Regions from separate parts of the Stenotrophomonas genospecies 5 genome, predicted to be linked through region 2. Evidence: riboswitches for the same ligand, from Rfam matches in the RefSeq annotation. Region 2 holds a riboswitch; the other holds the start of a gene.

Region 1 (5,570 bases), on a different contig from region 2:
TCCGGCGCGCGTACGCCGCCGTCGGCACGGGCCACATTGGCGGCGGCATAGCGCCAGCCACCGGTGACATCCAGGCCCTGCACGAACGGCAGTGCGTAGGCCAGGTGCACACTGGCACGCACCTTCGGCACGTTCACCAGCTGATGGCCTTCCTGGCCCGGCGTGCCGGTATCGCGTGCACGCGCCTGCAGCACGCTGGCGCTGGCGACGATCTGCAGCGCATCGGTCAGCTGGCCGTTGGCGGTCAGCTCCAGGCCGGTATGGGTCTGCGTGCCGCGCTCGACGAAGGTGTAACCGGCATCGCTGTCATCCGGCATGGCGTACTGGTAGGGCTGCGAGATGCGGAACAGCGCGGCGCCCAGGGTGAGCGAGGCAGCTGGCACGTACTTGACGCCGGCTTCCAGCTGCCGTGACTGCACCGCCGGCAGGAAGGCATCGGCGTTGGAGGTCCAGAACGGTGCCTCCTGGCCCAGCGCAATGCCGCGCACATAACTGGCGTACGCGTTGAGCTGGTCGGTGGCCTTCCATACCAGCGCGGTCTGCGGCAGGAAGCGCGACAGCCGGCTGTGCCGCTGCGGCGTGCCGCGCTTGTCGTACGCGCGCTCGTCCAGGCGGACGAAGCGGCCACCGGCCAGCCACTGCCAGTCATCGCCGAACTGCATGCGGTCCAGCGCGAACACGGCGGTCTGGCGGCTGTCCAGACGCCGTGCGGACGGGCCGGGCATCAGCGGCGAGGGCTCGTACACCGGCACCTGCGTGTCGTGGATGTTGCTGCTGCCTACGTACTCGTTGACGCTCGGTCGCCTGTCCACCGTGCGGCGGAACGTGTCGGCGCCGACCGTCAGCTGGTGGCCGACGCTGCCGGTGTCGAAGCGGCCACGCAGCTCGGCGCGCGCCTGCTGGTTGCGGCGCGTATCGTCCGGACTGCGGTAGTCGTAGATGTCGTAGTCGCCGTTGGGGGCGAAGTAGTTGCCGGGCACGCTGCCGTCAGCGCATGCGTCGGCGTAGTAGCAGCCATAGGCGAAGGCGACATTGTCGTCGATCACCGAGCGGCTGTGGCCCACCGACAGCCGCGACTGCCAGCGCTCGTTGAAGTCGTAGGTGTGTACGGCGGTGATGTTGGTGCTGGCGATCTCCACCGGGCGCTGCCACGGCTGATAGCCCAGCAGGTGCTCGCGGTCGACGCCACGAGGCAGCTCCCGTGCGCCCAGCAGCTGGTAACCGGACACCGAGCGCTGCGAACTGGTCTGGTAGTTGGCGTCCACTTCCAGCTTGCCGCGCTCACCGATCAGCCAGTCCGCTGCAAGCGAATAGAAGTTGCGGCGGCCGTCGGCGTGCTCGACGTAGGACTCGCTGCCCTCCCAGGCGGCATTGAGGCGGATGCCGAAACGCGGCGTGATCCAGTGGCCGACATCGACGGCGGCATAGCGCGAGCCTTCCGAATCGGTGCCAAGGGTAGCCGTGCGCACTTCCGCCGGGCGCTTGCCGATGTAGTTGATGATGCCGCCGGGTGCCATCACCCCCGCGGCGAGGCCGGCTTCACCCTTCAGGATCTCCACCGCCTGCACGTTCTCCAGCGCCAGCCGCTGTTCGCCGGCGATGGCCAGGCCGTTGAAGCGGTAGCCGGTGGCGGCATCGAGCGCGAAGCCGCGGATGGCGACGTTCTGGTAGTAGCCCACCGGCGCGTAGGCATCACCGAGCGAGGCGTCATTGCTGGCCAGTTCGGACAACGAGCGCACCTGTCGACGGTCGAGGTAGTCGCGTTCGAGCACGTTCACCGAGGCCGGGGTGTCCTTCCAGGATCCGCTGCCGAACGCACTGACCCGCGCGCTGTCGGCCGCCGGCCTGCCGGCCTGCACGCGGACCGCTGCCAGCTCGGTGGGCGAACGTTCGCCGCTGTCGGCTGCCAGGTCGGGGGAGGCTCCAGCCTCGCTGGCATGCAGTGGCAGCGCGGCACAGAGGGCGAGAGCGAGCAGGGTGGGACGCAGGCAGCGGTTCATTCGATTCGTCTTCGGACAACAGGGGAGACGAAGCGACGGCGCGCAGGTGCACCGGCCCGGAACGGGGGTGTGGTTGCGGCTCAAAGCTCCCTACGCCGGTGCAAACCGGATCAGGTTCCAAGGGACTCTCTCAGCCTGCAGATCCAGGCACCCCCGCTTCAGGCCGCTATTTCACTACAGATGGCAGGGATTTGCGAGCCGATGCCCTTCAGGCGGCGGCATGCAGCGCCTGCAGCAGGGCCTGGCCGGGTGCGCTGGCGAACCACGCGGCATGGCCCAGCATGAAGGGATACCAGGCGACATCGGCGTTCGCCGTCGAGCCGGTGATGCCTTCGAAGTACTCCACTTCGGACAGTGCGAAGTCGAAGTGGACCATCGGCAGCAGGTCCGCCAGCAGGTGCAGGCGGGTGGCCGACAACGGCAGCACTTCGCGGTAGCCGTCGAGCAGCGCCAGCGCGATGTCGATGCGCACCGCCTCATGGCCCCGCTCCAGCTCCAGCCAGGCCACGGCATTGCGCTCGATCGCGGTGGCCAGGTCGAACAGCGCGCTGGTGGGTGAGGCGAGGCCGAAATCCAGCACGGTGCTGACGTCGTCGCCGCGCCACAGCAGGTTGGACACATGCCAGTCGTTGTGCGCCCACAGCGGCGGCTCGGCGGACAGGCGCTCGGCCAGGCCGGCATGCCAGGGCAGGACGTCGCGGCGCAGCTGCGCCTGCCACGGAATCCGCGCCAGGTAGCGCGCCAGTCCCGGGCGGTCGGGAAGACCCGCTTCCAGCGCGCCGATGGGGTCGGCGGCGCGGATCAGCTCGTCGCGTGCCACCAGGACATGCGTGCTGCGCTGCGGGGCGTGGTAGCTGGCGGCGGCCTGATGCAGCCGGGCCAGCATGCGTCCGGCAGAACGCGCCCGTGCGATGTCCGTCAGCAGCGTCCAGGAGGCGGCGTCGCGGTACAGATCGTCACCCACCCCCGGTGAATGCAGTTCATAGGTCCAAGGCCCATGCTCGATGGCGCTGTCGCCTCCGGCGGTGGGCAGAACCTTCACCACCGGCATGCCGGCAGCGTCCAGATGGGCGATGAAGCGGTGTTCTTCCTGCAGGCAGGCGGCACTGCGCACGCTGCGGTGGTGGCGCTTGATGAACACCCGGCCGCGGGTACCCTCGACCAGCGCGGCGGCCGACAACGGCCGGGGGCTGTGCCAACGCAGGGCGCTGTCCGCGTCCAGCACCGGATAACGGCGGGCCAGCCAGGCAACCTCGGCTGCATCGATCGCGGGCCAGTCGGCAGCGACCTCATCGTTGTTGAGGCCCTGCACGCGGTGGGCGGTGGAGGTCATGCGGGGGCCGGGGGCAAAGGAGTCATCCAGGGCTGCGCATTCAACGCCATGGACGGCCCGGACGCAAACGGGCGGGTCATCGACCCGCCCGTTGCCGGTGATGCCGGGCAGTGCCGGCGAGGGTTACCAGCCGCGATGGCGACCGCGGTCGTGATAGTAACGGCGGTCGCTGTCGCGCCAGCGGCGGTCATGACCGCGGTCCCGATAGCCATAGCCCCGGTCGTAGCCGCGGTCGTAGCGGCGGTCATAACGACGGTCGTGGCGGTCCGGGGTGGTCAGGTTGCCGATCGCGCCGCCGGCCACGGCACCGCCGACGGTGGCGGCCGGATCGCCGTTGGAGATCAGGTGGCCGGCGACGCCGCCCACCACCGCACCGACGACGGTGCGCTTGTCCTTCCTCGACATGGCGCTGGCGTCGCTGACCACGGCGACACCGGCAGCAGGGCCAGGGCCATCGCCACGCCACGGAAGCTGAGAGCGGAAGTACTGAGCATGTTCGGTTCTCCTGTAGGGGCATGCCACGGTGGGCAGGGAGGGCGCGGGCGCCCTGGCTGCCGTAGTGACCACGCTGGCGCCCGGAGATTGCCGGAACATTGCGTGGGCCACTGGGCGGCGTGCGTATTCATCTAGCGTCAGGCGGCATGAAGCCTGCCTGAAAGTTCAATGGCCGGATGGACAGGATTCAGATTTTGCCGTCACGCAGATAGTCGAACAGCTCCGCATCGCCTTTCAGGCCCAGCTTCAGCATCGCATCGCCCTTCTGCCGGCTGATGGTGCTGACGCTCTTGTGCAGCTGCACCGAGATCTCCTTCACCGTCATGCCGGTGCCGAGCAACCTCAGCACCTCCAGTTCGCGCGGCGACAGCGGTTTGCCGTCGCCTTCGCGCATGCGCCAGCTGCCGGCGGCCTCGACCCGCTCGCGCAGGCTGCGGCTGATATACAGCTGGCCGCGGTTCACCGCCTGGATCGCCTGCGGCAGCTCGTCCATCGACGAACTCTTGTCGACCAGGCCGAGCACGCCGCTGTCGAGCACCATGCGCAGGATCGCCAGGTTGCTGGAAACGCTGAGCATCAGCACCTTGAGGTCGGGATGGCGGCGCCGGATCATGCCGATCATGGCGAAGCCATCGGCCTGGGGACTGCCGGGCATCGAATAGTCGGTGACCAGCAGGTCGCATGGCTGGCTGGTCAGCAGCGCCATCAGCGCCTGGGCGCTGTCGGCTTCACCGACGACCTGGCCAACGCCGCTGGACTCGATGACGGCGCGGGTTCCGATACGGACCACGGGGTGGTCGTCTGCGATGATGATGCGCAAGCTCATGCTCTAGTATGACCACCGGGCACGCCGGGCCGCGACCATCGCGGCTCCTGGCAGGATTCTAGGAGATCAACGCCGATGCGTAGCTGGGCTGTTCGCGGGCGGGTCCTGCTGCTGGCCATGTTGGGTCCTGCCGTCGCTTGGGCGCAACTCGCGCCCGGCCCATTGCCGTTGAGTCCCCTGCAACGCGAATACCTGACCGCGCACCCTCGCATCGTCGTCGGGCAGTATGACAGCGGTTGGCCCCCTTTCGAGTCGATCCACGAAGGCCAGCAGGTCGGCCTGGGACCGGACTACTTGTCGCTTTTGGCTCGTCGTTTGGGCGTGAAAGTCGAGGCACGCCGCTATCCGGACTGGACATCCGTGCTGGACGCGGCATGCCGGGGCGAGATCGATGTGGTCATGAACATCGGCCTGAGTGCCGACCGAACCCGTTGCATGGTCTACACCTCGGCCTATGTCGAAGCGCCGCTGGCGGTGGTCGGACGACCTGGAGACCTGCGTGCTTCGGAGATGCCGGATCTTGACGGACTGCGCGTCGTGATCGAGCAGGATTTCCTGACCGCACCGCAGGTGCGTGCACGGTTTCCACGCGCTCGACAACTTGTCGCAAATGGCACTTTGGCGGCGTTGCAGATGGTCAGAGACGACAAGGCCGACGTCTATATCGGTAATGCCTATGTCGCCACCGAGCTGATCGCGGCCCATCAGCTGAAGGGAGTGGTGCTGCTGCGGCCCAGCGATCTGCCGCCGGAGCGGGCGCACTTCGGCGTCCCCAACAGCAAGCAACCGCTGGCCGAGGCATTGGATCTTGCGCTGGCTGCCACCAGCCAGGCGCAGCGGGACGCGCTGGCCCAGCGCTGGCTGCGGCCTCCGGAATGGTCCGCGTCGGCGCAGCTGGCCCTGAGCCAGGCCGAAA
Region 2 (5,570 bases):
CCGCTGGACGCAAACAGGCGCTCCGGTTCACCGCCCTGCATCGGCACCTTGAACACGCCGAACTGTGCACGGCGATGGACGAAGGCCAGCATGCCGCCATGCCGCGATACCGCCGGCCACTGCGCGTCATCCAGTCCGGCATCACGCAGCGTGCGCCGCTCGATGTCGAGGTAATAGAGCCGCACCTCGCTGTCGACCCGGCGGCCGAACACGATGGTGCGGCCGTCGCCAAGCCAGGCCCATCCGCGCAGCTCGGCCGACTCGCTGGTCAGCTGCTCCGGCGTGCCACCCGCGGCAGGAACCCGCCACAGGTCGCCCATCTGCGGGTTGCGCACGAACACCAGCCATTTGCCGTCCGGCGAATAGCGCGGCGCGTAATCGAAATCGTCCTGATCGACGGCGTACTGCAGCGGCTGCCACTGTCCGCTGGCCAGATCGAGTACTCGGATACCGCGGTGGGCATAGCGGCCCACCATGCTGCCGAATACCAGGCCGCGCCCGTCGGGTGTCCAGTCGAAGCTGAGCAGCTCGGTGCCATCGCAGCGCGTGGCCTGGCGCAACGCGCCGCCGGTCGCACTGGCGATCAGCACCTGACAACCCCCATCGGCGGAGAAGCGGGCAAAGGCGATGTCGCGTCCATCCGGCGACCAGTTCGGGAAGCGGTCAACCGCACCCTCAGGAGGAACAAGCAGCTGCCGCGCCGGCGCGTTGCCGGACGTCTGTACCTTGATCGCACCGCCGCCCAGGCCATCCTCGCTGGCACCTTCGTAGGCCACCTGCGAACCATCCGGCGACAGCGTGGGATAGGTTTCGAAGCCTGCGGTGGCGGTGATCAGCCGATAGGGCCGCTGCGGGCTGCCGATCACCCGCGTGCCGTTCTCCACCGCCGCCTCCACCGGAGAGCTGGCCGGCGCACGGCGCAGCAGCAGGACCGTCATCACCAGCAGTGCGGCCAGCATCAACAGGCCCAGCACCAGCAACAATCGACGTCGCAGGTAGCGCCAGCGACGGCGTCGCATGTCCTCCGGGGCTGGCGTGTGCACCTCCACGACCGCGTTGGAATCGCCAGCCGCGCCTTCGGCATCGACCGCCAGTTCCGCTTCGGGCTCGGGCACGGCCTGCACCGGCACGCGCAGGCGGTAGCCGGTCTTGGCGATCGTCTCGATATACGCCTGGCCGTTGTCATCGTCGTTGGCGAAGGCTTTGCGCAGCTGGGTGACCGCCTGCGTCAGCACATCGTTGGTGGGCAGCGTATCGGGCCACACCTCGGCGAACAGTTCTTCGCGGGTGACCACGCGCCCGGGTTGCCGCAGCAGCACACGCAGCACGCCCAGCGCCTTCGGCGTCAGCCGGCGCGGGCGACGCGCGCCGGCAACTTCGACCTCTCGCGAGGACAAAGTGACGACACATTCGCCAATCCGGATCCGATCAGATTCGGTGGGCTGGATTTCGCTGCGGTTCATTTTTTGCTAAACAGTAGAGACAGTTTCCGGGCAGTGTTCGCCTTCGATACCGTCCCCAACGGGGAACAGCGAAAAGCCAGACTCCGCACAAAGCATCGGCGCATACCGCAAAAACAATGGAGCGCGCGAATACTAGCCTATGCCGGTTACCTCGCCTATCGCGTGGTCGACATCAGGCTCTCTCTCGCCGACGCATTCACATAACTTCGCACCATCATTCGCGCCCTTTCGGGCGCGAAATTTTTATCTGCCATTCATTTTCAGAAACGCCGCAGCATGGTCAATCCGACCAGCCGCGAAACCACCAAAGCCACGTACATCACGCCTGAGAACTGCTCCAGCATGACCAGTGCGCGTGCCTGCGGATGCAGCGGCACGACATCGCTCAGGCCGACCCCGGACAGCAAGCTGAAGCTCAGATAAAGCAGCTCCATCCAGCTTCGCTGAGGTCCCTCGCTGCTGCCCTGGAAGCTGCCCGGATACCACTGTTGGCACACCCCAAATGCGAAGGCGAATGCCCACGCGAGCAAGGTGAAGGTGGCGCCGGCCGCGAACAGTTCGTCGCGGGTGACTTTGTGGTCCTGCAGCATGTAGGCGATCAGGGCGCCGGCCGTATAGAAGTAGAGCAGGCTCTCCAGCAGCTGCGCGGTGGTCACCAGCGCGGCGCGGTCCAGCAGCGCGCCGGCGATGGAGAACACCACCGCCGGAATCGCCAGCAGCAGTGCCAGCCATGTACCCAACGGGCTGCGCTGGACCACCCACAACGCCAGGCCCAGCACCGCCATTCCAAACATGCCCAATGCGGCGCGGCCGGCGGCCGTGTCGTCCAGCGCGGGATACAGCATCACCGCCAGCAGCTGCGCGCCCAGCAGCCACGCGGACGGATGGCGGCGGGCGATGGCCAGCCAGCGGGTGGTCACGGCAACAGGCATGGCGTCCCTTCCCCGGAAAGATGGGCGGAGGATAACGGGATGCGCGTGAGGCGCGCGATGCAGCGCCGCCGGGGCACGCCCGGCGACGCCAGTCCGATCAGCCCTGCTGGTAGACCTCCGCGCCCGCAGCGCGGAACTGCTCGGACTTCTCCTTCATTCCGGCCTCGGCGTACTCACGCACGTCCTGGGTGATCTTCATCGAGCAGAAGTGCGGCCCGCACATCGAGCAGAAGTGCGCCAGCTTGTGCGCGTCCTTGGGCAGCGTCTCGTCATGGAATTCCTTTGCCTTCTCCGGGTCCAGCCCGAGGTGGAACTGGTCTTCCCAACGGAACTCGAAGCGCGCCTTGCTCAATGCGTTGTCGCGGACCTGCGCGCCCGGATGCCCCTTGGCCAGGTCGGCCGCATGTGCGGCGATGCGATAGGCCATGATGCCGTCGCGCACATCCTGGCGGTTGGGAAGGCCAAGGTGTTCCTTCGGCGTCACGTAGCAGAGCATCGCGGTACCGAACCAACCGATCATCGCTGCGCCGATGGCACTGGTGATGTGGTCATAGCCGGGCGCGATGTCCGTGGTCAGCGGCCCCAGCGTATAGAACGGAGCCTCACCACATTCGCGCAGCTGCTTGTCCATGTTTTCCTTGATCAGCTGCATCGGCACGTGCCCGGGACCTTCGATCATCGTCTGCACGTCATGCTTCCATGCGATCTTCGTCAGCTCGCCCAGCGTTTCCAGCTCGCCGAACTGCGCCGCGTCGTTGGCGTCTGCGATGCAGCCCGGGCGCAGCCCATCGCCCAGCGAGAAGGTCACGTCGTAGGCCTTCATGATTTCGCAGATGTCCTCGAAGTGCGTGTAGAGGAAATTCTCCTTGTGATGGGCCAGGCACCACTTGGCCATGATCGAGCCGCCGCGACTGACGATGCCGGTCACCCGCTTGGCGGTCAGCGGCACGTAGCGCAGCAGCACGCCGGCATGGATGGTGAAGTAGTCCACGCCCTGTTCGGCCTGTTCGATCAACGTGTCGCGGAAGATCTCCCAGGTCAGTGCCTCGGCACGGCCATCGACCTTCTCCAGGGCCTGATAGATCGGCACCGTGCCGATCGCCACCGGCGAGTTGCGGATGATCCACTCGCGGGTCTCGTGGATGTGCTTGCCGGTGGACAGGTCCATCACCGTATCGCCCCCCCAGCGGATCGCCCACACCAGCTTCTCCACTTCCTCGGCAATGCCGGATGACACCGCGCTGTTGCCGATGTTGGCGTTGATCTTGGTCAGGAAGTTGCGGCCGATGATCATCGGCTCGCTTTCCGGGTGGTTGATGTTGTTGGGCAGCACCGCCCGGCCACGGGCGATTTCGTCGCGGACGAACTCCGGGGTGATGATCTTCTGGATGGATGCGCCAAAGGCTTCGCCCGGATGCTGCTGCAGCAGGCCTGCATCGCGGATCGCGTCCAGCCGCTGGTTCTCGCGGATGGCGACGAATTCCATCTCCGGCGTGATGATGCCGCGGCGCGCATAGTGCATCTGGGTGACATTGCCACCCGCACGGGCGCGGCGCGGCAGGCTGCGGGCCGGGAAGCGCACCGCATCGAGCTTCGGGTCGTGCTCGCGATCGCGGCCGAAGGAAGAGCTCAGGCCATCAAGCTGTTCGGTGTCACCCCGCGCTTCGACCCAGGCACGGCGCAGGGCCGGCAAGCCCGCGGACAGGTCGATGCGCACGTCAGGATCGGTGTAGGGGCCGGAGGTGTCATACACCGTGACCGGCGCGTTCTCTTCGCCGCCGAACAGGGTCGGCGTGCGGCTCAGTGTGATCTCGCGCATCGGCACGCGCAGGTCCGGGCGCGAGCCGGTGACATGGATCTTGCGCGAGCCGGGAATCGGCCGGGTCACGGATTCGGAGAGTTGCTGGGCCTGTTGCTGCAGGGCGGAGAGCTGTGCGTTCATCGGGCATCGTCCAGGAGGGTCAGGGACGAAGCGGCGGCGCACTGCCCCCGCACGCGGACGGCCCTTGGGCCGCGTCCGGGTTCGGTTGCATTGCAAAGCTTCCCTACGCCGGTATGAGCCGGATCAGGTTCCAAGGGACTGTCTCAACCGTGGCCGATGGCCGCGGTACCCCCGCTTCTTGCCGGCATTAGACCATAGAAGTCCTGCAACAGGGCGAGCCTACGGGGCGGCTGCGCGTCACGCGACATTGATGAATTAACGCAACCATGACGTCGCGTTCAGTAACGTGCACGCGCATCGTGTCGCTGCGACCGATGACGCATCGCCGCCATCGCGGCCCCTGCCCGGCTAGCGCTCGAGTGCCGCCGGCCCCTCGCTGCAAGCATTTGCTCGCTCCCTCAATCCCTTTGATCGGAGAAGCTCCTTCATGGTGTTTCGTGTTTCCATCGCACTGGTCCTGTTGCTGGTGCTGCTTGCCGGCGTAGCACCCGGTCCCTTCAACGCCGTGGTGCAGAGCATCCTCGGCGAACTCATCCGCGGCATCGGCTGGCTGTACCTGCTGGTGGTGTTCCTGGCGCTGGTGTTCCTGATGTACCTGGCGTTCGGCCGCTTCGGCAACCTGCGCATCGGTGGCGAAGACGCCGAACCCGAATTCTCGCGGGCCAGCTGGATGTCGATGCTGTTCGCCGCCGGCATGGGCATCGGCCTGGTGTTCTGGGGGGCGGCCGAGCCGATCTCCCACTTCAGCAAGCCGCCGGAAGGACTGGCACCGGAAAGCATGGACGCCGCACGTGCAGCGATGCGCTATGCGTTCTTCCACTGGGGCCTGCATCCGTGGGCGATCTACGCGCTGATCGGTCTGGCAATGGCGTGGTTCCAGTTCAACCGCAACGGCCGCGGGCTGGTCAGCGACATGCTGCAGCCGATCATCGGTCATCATCATCGGGGCTGGATCGGACGGATTGTCAACATTGCCGCGGTGGTGGCCACGGCAATCGGTGTGGCCACCACGTTGGGCTTCGGCACCATCCAGATCGCAGCCGGCATGCAGCGCGTGTTCGGCGTGCATGCCGGTGTGCCGCTGCAGCTGACCATCATCGCCGTCGCCTTCGTGCTGTACATGGCCTCCACCCTCAGCGGCGTGGAGCGCGGCGTGAAATGGCTGTCGAACTTCAACCTGGCACTGGCCGCCCTGCTGCTGGCACTGGTCCTGGTGCTCGGGCCGACCGGCGC

Evidence for each region. A riboswitch is a leader RNA that binds a small molecule or an ion and turns the genes downstream of it on or off. The one in region 2 is predicted to bind thiamine pyrophosphate.
Region 1: it holds a riboswitch for thiamine pyrophosphate, as region 2 does, so the genes downstream of both, ACX9OW_RS16040 (TonB-dependent receptor) here and thiC (phosphomethylpyrimidine synthase ThiC) in region 2, are expected to answer to the same signal.

Annotation. Positions count from the first base shown of each region.
Region 1 covers NZ_JBTMUW010000002.1:183,192-188,761, reverse strand. The annotation lists gene ACX9OW_RS16040 (TonB-dependent receptor) at 1-2,000, opposite strand, end outside; TPP riboswitch at 2,071-2,165, opposite strand; gene ACX9OW_RS16035 (phosphotransferase enzyme family protein) at 2,209-3,333, opposite strand; gene ACX9OW_RS16030 (glycine zipper 2TM domain-containing protein) at 3,457-3,759, opposite strand; gene ACX9OW_RS16025 (response regulator) at 4,016-4,654, opposite strand; gene ACX9OW_RS16020 (ATP-binding protein) at 4,730-5,570, shown strand, end outside.
Region 2 covers NZ_JBTMUW010000001.1:2,546,754-2,552,323, forward strand. The annotation lists gene ACX9OW_RS11735 (winged helix-turn-helix domain-containing protein) at 1-1,463, opposite strand, end outside; gene ACX9OW_RS11740 (ion channel) at 1,724-2,395, opposite strand; gene thiC (phosphomethylpyrimidine synthase ThiC) at 2,493-4,337, opposite strand; TPP riboswitch at 4,420-4,520, opposite strand; gene ACX9OW_RS11750 (BCCT family transporter) at 4,765-5,570, shown strand, end outside.